4 regions of the Metabacillus sediminis genome follow, and region 2 is predicted to be linked to each of the others. Evidence: riboswitches for the same ligand, from Rfam matches in the RefSeq annotation. Region 2 holds a riboswitch; each other region holds the start of a gene.
What was found. A riboswitch is a leader RNA that binds a small molecule or an ion and turns the genes downstream of it on or off. The one in region 2 is predicted to bind cyclic di-AMP.
Positions count from the first base shown of each region.

Region 1: linked by a shared signal. The riboswitch ahead of WCV65_RS17650 (dicarboxylate/amino acid:cation symporter) and the one ahead of WCV65_RS06435 (APC family permease) in region 2 are both predicted to bind cyclic di-AMP.
Region 3: linked by a shared signal. The riboswitch ahead of WCV65_RS05330 (CBS domain-containing protein) and the one ahead of WCV65_RS06435 (APC family permease) in region 2 are both predicted to bind cyclic di-AMP.
Region 4: linked by a shared signal. The riboswitch ahead of WCV65_RS17640 (TrkA family potassium uptake protein) and the one ahead of WCV65_RS06435 (APC family permease) in region 2 are both predicted to bind cyclic di-AMP.

Region 1 is NZ_CP147407.1:3,374,014-3,376,984, forward strand. It holds gene WCV65_RS17650 (dicarboxylate/amino acid:cation symporter) at 1-1,150, opposite strand, end outside; cyclic di-AMP (ydaO/yuaA leader) riboswitch at 1,316-1,462, opposite strand; gene tatA (twin-arginine translocase TatA/TatE family subunit) at 1,712-1,909, opposite strand; lysine riboswitch at 2,123-2,299, shown strand; gene WCV65_RS17660 (amino acid permease) at 2,419-2,971, shown strand, end outside.
Region 2 is NZ_CP147407.1:1,209,859-1,212,829, reverse strand. It holds gene WCV65_RS06435 (APC family permease) at 1-1,444, opposite strand, end outside; cyclic di-AMP (ydaO/yuaA leader) riboswitch at 1,583-1,732, opposite strand; gene WCV65_RS06430 (hypothetical protein) at 1,870-2,004, shown strand; gene WCV65_RS06425 (immunoglobulin-like domain-containing protein) at 2,048-2,872, opposite strand.
Region 3 is NZ_CP147407.1:982,974-985,944, reverse strand. It holds gene WCV65_RS05345 (hypothetical protein) at 1-266, shown strand, start outside; gene WCV65_RS05340 (hypothetical protein) at 301-537, opposite strand; partial or broken gene WCV65_RS05335 (MgtC/SapB family protein) at 564-1,030, opposite strand; gene WCV65_RS05330 (CBS domain-containing protein) at 1,056-1,472, opposite strand; cyclic di-AMP (ydaO/yuaA leader) riboswitch at 1,627-1,769, opposite strand; gene WCV65_RS05325 (nucleoside transporter C-terminal domain-containing protein) at 2,185-2,971, shown strand, end outside.
Region 4 is NZ_CP147407.1:3,370,802-3,373,772, forward strand. It holds gene WCV65_RS17635 (TrkH family potassium uptake protein) at 1-1,178, opposite strand, end outside; gene WCV65_RS17640 (TrkA family potassium uptake protein) at 1,182-1,838, opposite strand; cyclic di-AMP (ydaO/yuaA leader) riboswitch at 1,929-2,077, opposite strand; gene WCV65_RS17645 (DedA family protein) at 2,390-2,971, opposite strand, start outside.

The sequences.
Region 1 (2,971 bases), 1.9 Mb from region 2:
TCACTGTAGTACGAGCCATATCCAATAGACGGTCAATTCCAAGAATAAGAGCAATCCCTTCTACCGGGAGATTAACTGAATTTAATACCAGTGCAAGCATAATCAGTCCGACCCCAGGAACTCCTGCCGTGCCGATACTTGCAAGCACCGCTGTAAGGACAACGGTTAATAGCTGTGTAACTGTTAGATCCTGTCCATATACCTGTGCGATGAATACAGTGGCAACCCCCTGCATAATCGCTGTACCATCCATATTAATGGTAGCACCGAGAGGCTGTACGAAGCCGCTGATTTGTTTAGGAACACCAAGATTTTTTTGAGCCGTTTCCATAGATACCGGCAAGGTCGCATTACTGCTGGATGTACTGAACCCAACTGTCATCGCGGGAGCAAAGCCTTTAAAGAACCAAACCGGGCTCTTTTTTGCCAAAAACATGATGCTTGAACCATACGTAAGGAATGCATGAATGACAAGAGCCAGTACGACAACGATAAAATAAAGCCCCATTGCTTTGATAGCATCAAAACCCTGGCTGCCTACTGCTGTCGCAATCAATCCAAACGTACCGTACGGGGCAAACTTCATGACTACCCCAACCAGATACATCATTAAATCATTTCCCTGTTCAAGAACCTTTTTAACTGCAGCTGTTTTTTCTCCAAGCATCGCAATACCAAAGCCGATGAAAACAGAGAAGGCGATGATTTGAAGCATATCTCCGCTTGCCATTGCTTCAATTGGATTCTTTGGGAAAATGTTTAAAAGCGTATCAGAAACAGAAGGTGCTTCCTCCGCTTTATATTCCGTATTTTTCGTGTCAAACTCTCCTGCATTTCCAGGCTGGATAACTAAGGCAAGACCAAGGCCAATGATAATGGCAATGGCAGTAGTCGATAGAAAATAGGCAATAGTTTTTCCGCCGATTCTTCCTAGTTTTTTCGGATCTCCCAGTCCTGCGACCCCTAATGTAATGGAGAAAAAAACAATAGGAACGACCAGCATATTGATTAAATTAAGAAAGATTTTACCTAAAGGAGTAAATAGAAAGGTATCGAGCTGCTTAAATAGGTCAGGGGATGTGATATTCAAGATAATTCCGACAATTCCCCCTGCAATTAAACCGATAATGATTTTTGTAGCTAATTTCATAGACTACCTCCTGTTGTTGAAATATTTAAAAAAACTATAGCTTGCTATTTTTTCCCATAACAAGCTGCCGTTAAACTCATAAATGGCGCAAAAAAAGCCGTGAGAAGAGATCTCACGGCTTTTACAGTCAAATTTAAATATGTTTCCAGCTTGACTTTCCCATTTGAAGTGTCTCTTCTCGCTTACGAGGTTAGCTGTCGGATTCGGACGAAGAGAAATGTCCTGCCTTCAATTAAAAGGATTCACCCCAAGTGCCACTGCACTGTGTTTTGGTTCCCCCGCTCCCTTTATGGGATTAAGCGCTCACATATGAACTTGTATTTTCATTATATACGAATAGTTTACTATTTTGCAATTATCAATTTATTCCTGCATAGACTGCATATCCACAACGTTCGCTCCACATAATGGAATTATTTTAACATGCTCCAGTTCTATATTTCCCCTCTATGGGAGGGGGGGTTTCCACCTCTCATCTAAATGAGGGCTCTGCAATAGCCAATCGGCTTAAGAGCATTCAGAGCAAAATAAAACAGCCTGCCTAAGCAAGCTGTAAATTCATCATGGACGTGCCTGTTCTTCTGTCTTTTTAGCCGCTGCCTTATCGTCGTCTTCTTCCATCATACCTCGTGTAGCATTTTTAAATTCACGAAGTGTTCTGCCCGCCGCTTTTCCAAGCTCCGGCAGTTTTTTCGGTCCAAATAACAGCAATGCTACGACTAAAATCAATAAAATTTCTCCAAACCCCAAACTGCCCATCTAAATAACCCCTTTGTGTTACAGTTTGTCACTCTTGCCTAAATTATAGGGGATACCATTAAGAATTCCAAGTTAATTCTAGGAAAAATCTAATTGTTCGCTTAATTCAAGGGATTATAAGGAATTCTTCTTTACCTGTTGACGGTATAAAGAAAATCATTTATTATTTTCAAGAATCGCAATTAAATACGTCAAAATCCTCACTCTATATCTCGGTGAGGTAGAGGTTGCACCAATTATGAGTAATTAGTCAGAAGCCGTTGGGGCTAGTGATGACTGCTGAAAGGAAAAGGTGCCGAAGCAATTTGAACCAACATTCAGATTTGCTGGGCCTGTATTAAATAAGTACAGGACTGCCGCAGTCTTCATCCGCGGAGCGCTATCAGGAGATAGGTTGAGGCGACTATGTATACAAAACGCATGGATTGCTCCATGCGTTTTTATTTTGTACATAATCTCATCTGTCTTCCTCAAGATAAGTAACATAAAGAAATAGGAGGATTTATAATATGGAACAAAAAAAATGGGGCTTCTGGCTTCTTTCCGCATTTGTTATCGGAAATATGGTCGGATCCGGTATATTCATGCTTCCGAGCACGCTTGCTCAAATGGCAAGTCCGATGGGGGCAGCCTCCGCCTGGCTGGTTACAGGTATTGGGGTATTAATGATTGCCTTCGTGTTTGGAAATCTTTCCATGAGAAAACCTGAACTCACCGGCGGACCGCAAAGCTATGCAAAGGCTATGTTCAAATCTGAAAAAAACGGTAAAATAGCTGGGTTTAGTATGGTTTGGGGTTATTGGGTGGCGAACTGGATCAGCAACGTAGCCATCATTACCAGCTTTGCAGGCTATTTATCAACGTTTCTTCCGGTTATGAAGGATCCTGCCGTTCTTTTCACCATCGGATCACAGGATTTTGAAAAAGGCAGACTTCTTACATTTGCTGTATGTACAATTTTGCTGTGGGGCACTCATACCATATTGGTTAATAATTTAAATGCTGCAGGCCGGTTAAATTTTGCCGCAACAGCTTCGAAAGTAATTGGTTTTATGCTATTCA
Region 2 (2,971 bases):
CCGCAACAGGTACGATGATGACGTTCCCTTCAATTGGAACGGCCGGCTCGCACGTGGAAATTCTCAACTGGTCCCCAACAGCATCATAATGCTTCCTGATCTGGTGGAAAAGCAAGATAATGATTGGCAGGAACACCAGAATGGACCAAACCTGCCCGAATTTTGTTAAAAAGAAAATAATGGTTACAATGAAGCAGATCACTGCCCCAGTTGTATTGATAATAAATTTAGGCATCCAGCCTGCTGGTTTTTCACGCAGCCATTTTACCATCATTCCAGTTTGGGAAAGAGTAAATGGAATAAATACTCCAACTGCATAAAGCGGAATCAGGTGCTCTGTCTGCCCTTTAAATGCGATAATAAGGATAATAGACAAAATGGACAGAATGATAATTCCATTTGAATAGCCTAATCGGTCACCACGAACCGTAAACATCCTGGGGATGAACTTATCCTTCGCAAGATTTACTGCAAGAAGCGGGAATGCGGTGTAGCCTGTGTTCGCCGCTAAAATTAAGATCAGGGCAGTTGTCCCCTGAATAAAGTAATACATGAAGTTCCTGCCGAAGGTTTCTTCCGCAATTTGAGAAACGACCGTTACCTCTGCATTTGGAATAATTCCATAGTAGTAAGCTAAAAACACAATTCCAGTAAACAGAATCGCGAGCAGGGTTCCCATTGCGATTAGGGTTTTAGCCGCGTTATTAGGCGCGGGATTCTTAAAATTGGGAATCGCATTGGAAATTGCTTCAACCCCTGTCAGGGCTGAACTTCCTGATGCGAATGCTCTCAGTAAAATGAATAAACTGATTCCTGCAACAGGAGTACCGACCGGCGTATGGAGATCAGGTGATACATGACCTGTTAATATATTGTATATTCCCGCACCAATCAAAATGAATAAGGCAAAAACGAACAAGTAAACAGGATAAGCCAAAACAGAAGCAGATTCCGTTACTCCTCTTAAGTTTAATATAGTCAAAAGGATCACAAAGACAATGGCAATCTCAACATTGTAGGGATGCAAAGCCGGAAACGCAGATGTAATAGCATCCGTACCTGCAGAAACACTTACCGCAACCGTTAATATATAATCAACCAGCAAGGAACCGCCGGCAATCAGCCCCGGATTGACACCAAGGTTGTTTTTCGAAACAACATATGCTCCTCCTCCGTGAGGATACGCAAATATAATTTGACGATAGGATAATATAAGAGCTGTCAGTAGAACCAATACGCCTAATGCAATCGGAATCGAATACCAGAAGGCTGCTGCACTAATTGTCACAAGGACAATTAAGATCTGCTCCGGACCATATGCAACAGAAGACAGGGCATCAGATGAAAGGATGGCCAGAGCCTTCTTTTTGTTAAGCTTCTGTTCACCGAGCTCACCTGACTTTAATGGCCGCCCGATTAGAAGCCTTTTTAATGAATGAATCAAATTTTTCACCGCCATATAGTAGTAAACTTAAGTTGCCCTTTTTTACCCGTAAAAAATTAAAATCCTAACAATAAAAATGCCTGCAAGTCATCATTAACAGACTTGCAGACATGTAAATTCCTGTCTCACAAGCTCCACCTTCCTTCTCATATAACGCTGACGAGGTTAGCTGCCGGATTCGGGCCATTGAGTAGCCCTACCTGTTAAGGATTCACCCCAAGGATTCATTATGTAAAAATCCATTTGTAACGGGTCCCCCGCATCACACGATTTAAGCGATTTAGAAACATGAAACCGTTGATTATCATACTCCCCTCAATAGGAAATGTAAATAAAAATTTTCGCTTTATTTTCGAATGGCTAAATAGAAATAAAAACGTTCCGAATCGGAAACAATAAATCATAAAAAGATTGGAGGAAAGACCATGTTTAAAGAAAAGAAACCATTATTAACTGATGAATTCTTAGACGCTGTAGAAAAGGAAATCTCGGATTTATTCGGAGTTCAATCAATTGAGGATAATGAGATGCCATCAGAGGGCGCACTGGCTGATCAATAAAAAAGAGCATCAGGAGAAGATGCTCTTTTTACAAATACCGTGACTATTTTATTTCAAATTCCGCTGCCAGATCAGCCTTCATGTTTAACTCGTTTTGAACGTCCTTAACCACTCTGTATTTTCCGGCAGGCAGCTCCGATGTATTCAGCGTTAATGTTTGGGATTCTCCAGGAAGTATGTTAACTCCTACACTATTAAATGCCATATCGAGATTGACCAGTTTCCATTTCCATCCCGTCCATTTTTCGTAATGATACGATACTCCTGTTAATAATTCCTGCGGACCGTAATTTTCCAGTGTTAATTGAAGGCTGTCCGATTTCGTTATCTGTTTTTTATTTAAGGATACCTTTGCATTGATTTCCGCTGTTGGGACGTAAATGAGCTCAACGGCTGTATCCTCTACCTGTCCTTTATCCCCGAGAATTTCAATACTGAGCACATACAGAGCATTTTCTTTGTCAGGCAGTCCAGTAGAGAAGTTTTCCATTTTTGCTGTTTTTTCCGCAATCAATTTAAATTTTTTGTAATTCCGATCTCTTTCCGTCAGCTGATACCGGATGGTTTTCTCTGCAGAAGACACTTTTAGCACAGCATGTACAGGGGATTTCGCCGACATATAGTACCCCGAGGTGTCAAAGTGGAAACCTCCTCTTCTTTTAAAATACTTTCCGGTATGCGGACCGTATTCTGTTTTTTTGTGAATATTGCCTGGCCAAACAAAGTATTCATGTTCCTTGCCAGGAGCTCCGATTTGAGAAGGCAGCTGATCCTCAGCAGAAGCTGATCCTTGAGCTTCCTTAGTTGAACAACCGGACAGTGCCAATAATGCAAACATGAAAAAGGCCATGATTTTTTTTAGCTTCATGAATTCTCTCCCTTATTTAGTAGTCGAATCGCTTCCAATGAAAGCAGAAACAGGAGTAAGGAAAAAGCGTTACATTATCAAATTAGTCGACTTCGGATG
Region 3 (2,971 bases), 230 kb from region 2:
GGCTTCCTGAGAACCACAAAAACATTGCAGTCCTGACAAGCCACATTTTTGAGGCATTTGATTCATTAATTGAAGAGCACCGGAGATATGCCGGGGTACGTGCTACGGCTAAAATACAGCCAAACCCTTATGAGGAAAAAACCTTTTTCGAAACGATTAATCAAGTGAAACAGATTATTTTGTCTGAGCTTGAAAAAACCGCAGAAGACATTGACCATAGAGGAGATAAATACTGGGAAAAAAATTATCCTGATGGAGTGGAATGACGGGGGACTGTATCCCCTCGTCATGAACACGTGATTATTTCATTGTAACTTTATAGAGTGAAGAACCTTCCCCCGTAATCTTCTCAGTTGTGACATGAATATCCGGATCAGAAGCCAAATTGAATGCAAGCACATAAGCCACTTTATGATCCGGTGTAACGTATGTCTCATAAAGCTTTCCAACCATTTCATTGGCGATAGAATCAGCCCACATTTCGGCTTCCCAGAGTGTTTCAAAAATGCGATTCTCATGCTTCCATTTTTTCTCCATAAAGGCCTCCCCGAGTGAAAAATTCCTTATATAGACATTTTATCTTTAGATAGGACCTTTTGAGAAGAAATAATTTTGCCGTGCTTTTGATTATACCGGTCAATCCAGTTGGCCATTGGCCTGAGAATGCTGTTGACGGCTACAACAATGATTGTACCTGCAGTGGCTAACATCAAAAACCCGGCACCTGCAAGCGTACCGATAGCGGCTGAGCACCATAGAGTTGCAGCCGTATCCAGTCCTCTAACGGTTAACCCTCGCGAAAAATAACCCCTGCCCCCAAAAAACCAATACCACTGACGATTTGAGCAGCAATCCTCATACTTGAATGATCGCCTGAGACATAATCGAGCATGACAAATAGACAGGCGCCAACGGCTACCAGAACATTCGTCCGAAGACCTGCAATGCACTTATGCCATTGTCGTTCAATTCCAATAACAATCCCCAGAAAAACAGCCGTCAGTAATCTCACTAAAATTTCGTATTCCATGATTCTACTTCCCCTTCATCCAATATCATCTCTCTATTTGGTTAAAAAGCTGATTTGCGCAGTATTCTATAATTTCTCTGCGCCTAATCATCCCTATAAAAATCCCCTGATCATCTACTACAGGGACAAAGTTCTGTTCCATTGCCCTGGAAATAATTTGTTCCATTTTGGCGTGAATTGGGACCGGTTCATTTTTCCGGTGCATCTCCACTTCCGTTAACCGGATTTTATTTGTGCTGTCAAAGCTTAGATTCGGCGTATTTTTGAGCTTCCATAATAAATCACCCTCTGTAAGCGTAGCTATATACTTCCCCTCATCATCCAGCAGCGGAAGGGCAGAATAACGATGATATTCCATTTTCTCCAAAGCCTGTCTCATTGTAGCGTGAATCGGCAAATGGATGACCTCTTTTTTTGGTATTAAGAAAAACGCTATATTCATTCAATCGATAGCTCCTTTATTTAATCTATAATCTCTTTTAGCATTTTCTCACGCATGGACTTTTTCAATCCATAAGAAAAAGACCACTGGCACTTCGCTGGCTATTGCTGAAAAAATGACAGCAAAAAAAGCCCCCAAAATAAGGCGGTCTTGTGACCTCCTTCGCTTTAGCCGACGAAGTTAGCTGACGGGCAGGATGGCGAAAGAGTCCTTTCATCCCTTCTGCTAAAGCAGAATTAGCCCCAAAAAAATTGGTTCCTCCGTTCCCGTGTTTACGGGATTAAGCCAGTAAAATTTTCATGTATATCGTACTCCCTGGATAGAACTTTGTAAATGTGAGTTTTTGACTATATAGTCGTATTTTTTCCTTGTTATGGCACTCTATCTTCATATTGCTTGTGGTTGCTTTACGATGCGTGAAATTGCTTGTGAAAAGATTAGTAAGGAATGGGGCATGACTAATAAAAAGTACGATGAATACCAATCGTTTTTCACTAAAAAGAAAACGAATTCATTTTTATTTAAATAACCCCTTCCCTATTGCCTGTAAAACAGTATAATAGGAAAGGGCAAAAAAGCAGCAAGGATAAAAATGTGTTTTTGCTGTAAATTTGTACACTCTAGGGAATGTTTGGGTAAAGATAAAGGGAACCCTTTCTCCCCCAGCCTGTCCCTCGTCATCATTCGCTTACTACATAAGGAGGTTGCTGCTATGAGTATCATCATTTCACTTGTCGGTATCGTCGTGGTTCTGCTGCTGGCCTATTTGGTCAGTAACAATAAAAAGCAGATTAAGATCAAACCCATTATCATCATGCTTGTTCTTCAAGTCGTCTTAACATTTATTTTCCTTAATACCGGAATTGGCCTATTTATTATCGAGGGAATTTCAGCATTATTTACGAAGCTCCTTGAATATGCTGCTAGCGGAATTAATTTCGTATTCGGCGGAATTGCCAACCCTAAGGAAATGCCATTTTTCCTTAACGTTCTCCTTCCGATCGTCTTCATTTCTGCTCTGATTGGAATTGCCCAGCACATCAGGCTTTTGCCTATCATCATTAAGTATCTTGGACTGGTTTTAAGTAAAATAAATGGCTTAGGAAAACTTGAATCCTACAACGCGGTTGCATCTGCTATTTTTGGGCAGTCTGAAGTATTCATTTCCGTAAAAAAACAATTAGGCCATTTGCCTGACCACCGTTTATATACACTTTGTACATCAGCTATGTCCACTGTTTCTGCCTCTATTCTTGGCGCGTACATGACAATGATTGATCCAAAATACGTCATTGTAGCCCTTGTGCTGAATTTGCTGGGCGGATTCATCATCGTGAACATCATCAACCCATATGATGTTGCGGACAGTGAAGACTTCATTGAAGTTCAAGAAGGGGAAAAACAGACCTTCTTCGAAATGCTGGGCGAGTACATCATGGACGGCTTTAAAGTAGCAATCATCGTCGGAGCGATGCTAATTGGTTTCGTTGCTTTAATTG
Region 4 (2,971 bases), 1.9 Mb from region 2:
GTAACTCCCATAGAGAGCCCTACTGTACCAAATGCTGAGACTACTTCAAATACAATTTCCAAAAACGATTCATTTTCTGTAATCGTCATCAGGAAGACTGCTCCCATGATAAAAAGGATGGATATGATGGTAATGGATAGAGCTCTTACAATGTAACCTCCATCAAGAGCACGTCTGCCAATGGTGATTTCCTTTCTCCCCTTTAAGAAGGTCAGGGTAGCCAGAAAAATAACAATAGCTGTGGTCAGTTTGATTCCGCCCCCTGTTGAAGCACTTCCCGCTCCTATGAACATTAGAATCATGACAAAAAAGAGAGATGCTTCATGCATGGCTCCGATATCAAGTGTATTGAACCCTGCAGTTCTTGGAGAAACGGCCTGAAACCAGGATGCCCACAGCTTATCTCCCAGTGAGAGCCCTCCAAGCGTACCAGGGTTTCCATATTCCAGAACAAAAAGAATCAGCATAGATACAAGATTAATTACAAGTGTTGCAACCAGCATAATTTTTGTATGCAGGCTGAATTTTTTGAACTTCTTCTTCTGCCACATATCCACCAGCACAGTAAAACCAATTCCTCCCACAATAAACAGGCCGCTAATAACGATATTGATAATCGGGTTCCCAACATAGTTGATTAAGTTATTAGAGAAAAGTCCGAATCCTGCATTATTAAAGGCAGAAATTGCGTGGAAAAATCCATAGAACAAACCTTTTTTCCATCCTAGTTCAGGAACCCATACAATAGATAAAAAAATCATGGCAACAAATTCAATAGCAAATGCAAATATGAACATATACTTCACAAGCCGGATAACCCCGCCTATGTTCGTCTGATTCAATGCCTGCTGCATCACAATCCGGTCTTTAATCCCCACTTTTCTTCCAAGCATCATGTAGATCAGGACGGCAAATGACATGATTCCCAAGCCGCCAATCTGAATCAGCAGAGCAACAACGGTTTGACCAAACGTAGTAAACGCTGTGCTCGGATCTACGGAGGAAAGACCTGTTACAGTCATAGCAGATGTAGCGACAAACAATGAATCGACCCATGAGATTCCTTGAGTAGTGGATATCGGAAGTTTTAGCAGACAAGTGCCGGCAGCAATACCAATAGCAAATGTTAGAACAAGCAGTTGCGAAGGTTTAAGTTTAATGACTTTAGGCATCTTCATTCGCTACATTCCTTCCTCTTCAAAACGGGCTATATCTTTATTTTTTCCGATAACAAGCAGGATATCACCTTTTTCCACCGTTTCTTCAGCTGCTGGAGAAACAATCATATCTTCATTTCTCTGGATCCCAACGATATTGCAGGCGAATTTGGCCCGAATGTCCAGGTCATTTAAGGATTTACGGTTTATTTTATCAGTTGCGACTAATTCCACCATACTATGCTCTTTTGATAGCTCAATATAATCAATCATTTTTTCTGAAATGATATGGTGGGCAATTCTTTTCGCCATATCCCGTTCCGGATGAATGACACGTGTAACTCCGATTTTTTCAAGCACCCGCTGATGGTAATCATTTTGCGCCTTTGCCCATACCTCGGATATTCCAAGCTCTATAAGCAGTAAGGAAGTTAAAATACTTCCCTCAATATCGTCTCCCAATGAAACAAAAGCGTGATCCACATTACTGACCCCAAGCTGCTTCAGCGCTTCCTCATCCATGGAATTCGCCTGAACGGAATGGGTAGCATATGGTGCGTATTGATGGACCTTATCTATATTTTTATCAACAGCCAGGACCTCCCTGCCCAGATCATGAAACTCTTTTACAAGACTTCCGCCAAACCTTCCTAGTCCGAAAACAGCAAATTGTTTACTCACTGATGAAATCTCCCTTTATGTAGAATCCTTAAAAAATGCACAAAAAAGCACAGAGGAGTGTCCCTGTGCCGTTTACGAACACAAGTTTCATCTGCCTCTCCATTACGCTTACGAGGTTAGCTGTCGGGTTAGGGCATGAAGTAGCCCTTTCTAATAAGAAGAATTCACCCCAAGTGAAGGCAATAGCCACCACACAATAACGGGTCCCCCGCTCCAAAAGGATTGAGCGATAAAGGTAAGTGAAACATATAATTTTGAATGGTACGAAAGTATCTTACCTTTGATTGATTCGATAGTAAAGAGTAAAAATGTCCTTAAACCAAACAAAGATTGTTAAATTGTTTTTATTTGACGATCATACAGATAACATGCTCTTATAACCGGCCTAGTCCTTCTTCCTTCCATCTATTTAAGCCTCTTACTTTTGCAGGTATTTTTAACCTGGCCGTTCCCGCTTTTAAAAGAAAAGCTAAGTTAATATCTGCTATTCATTCATCAGCAGCATACATTAACTTAGCCAAAAGAAAAAACCCTGCAAACATCGGCAGAGTTTAAATGGTTTTGCGTTTTTTTGAACTTTTAGCAAAAAGATAAACGGCCATAACCAAAATAAAAATAATAACAATCGGAATAATAAATGGCTGGGCATATTCCTTAATATGCATCCAATTGCTTCCCAGCTGTATACCCAAAAACAGAAAGAGAATGGTCCACGGAATAATAGCAGCGATTGTATAAAGAGTAAACTTCCAGACAGGCATTTTAGCGATCCCCGCCGGAATGGAAATGGCATGTCTTACAACCGGAATAAACCTTGCTGAAAAAATAACACCGGTTCCATATTTTTCAAACCATTCTTCTGACATATCAAGGTGCTTCTTTTTAATGAGAAGATATTTACCGTACTTTTCAAGAATTGGCCGGCCTCCAAAATACCCAAGCCAATACAGGAAAAGCTGAGCAAAAGTCCCTCCGATCACTCCGGCTATAACCGCTCCAAACATTTCGATTCTTCCCAATGAGATCAGATAGCCCCCATATCCCAGGACAATTTCGCTCGGGATGATTTCAATCATCAGACCGATAGCAATCCCGAAATACCCCAAATCCGCTAACATTTCTAAAATACCAAA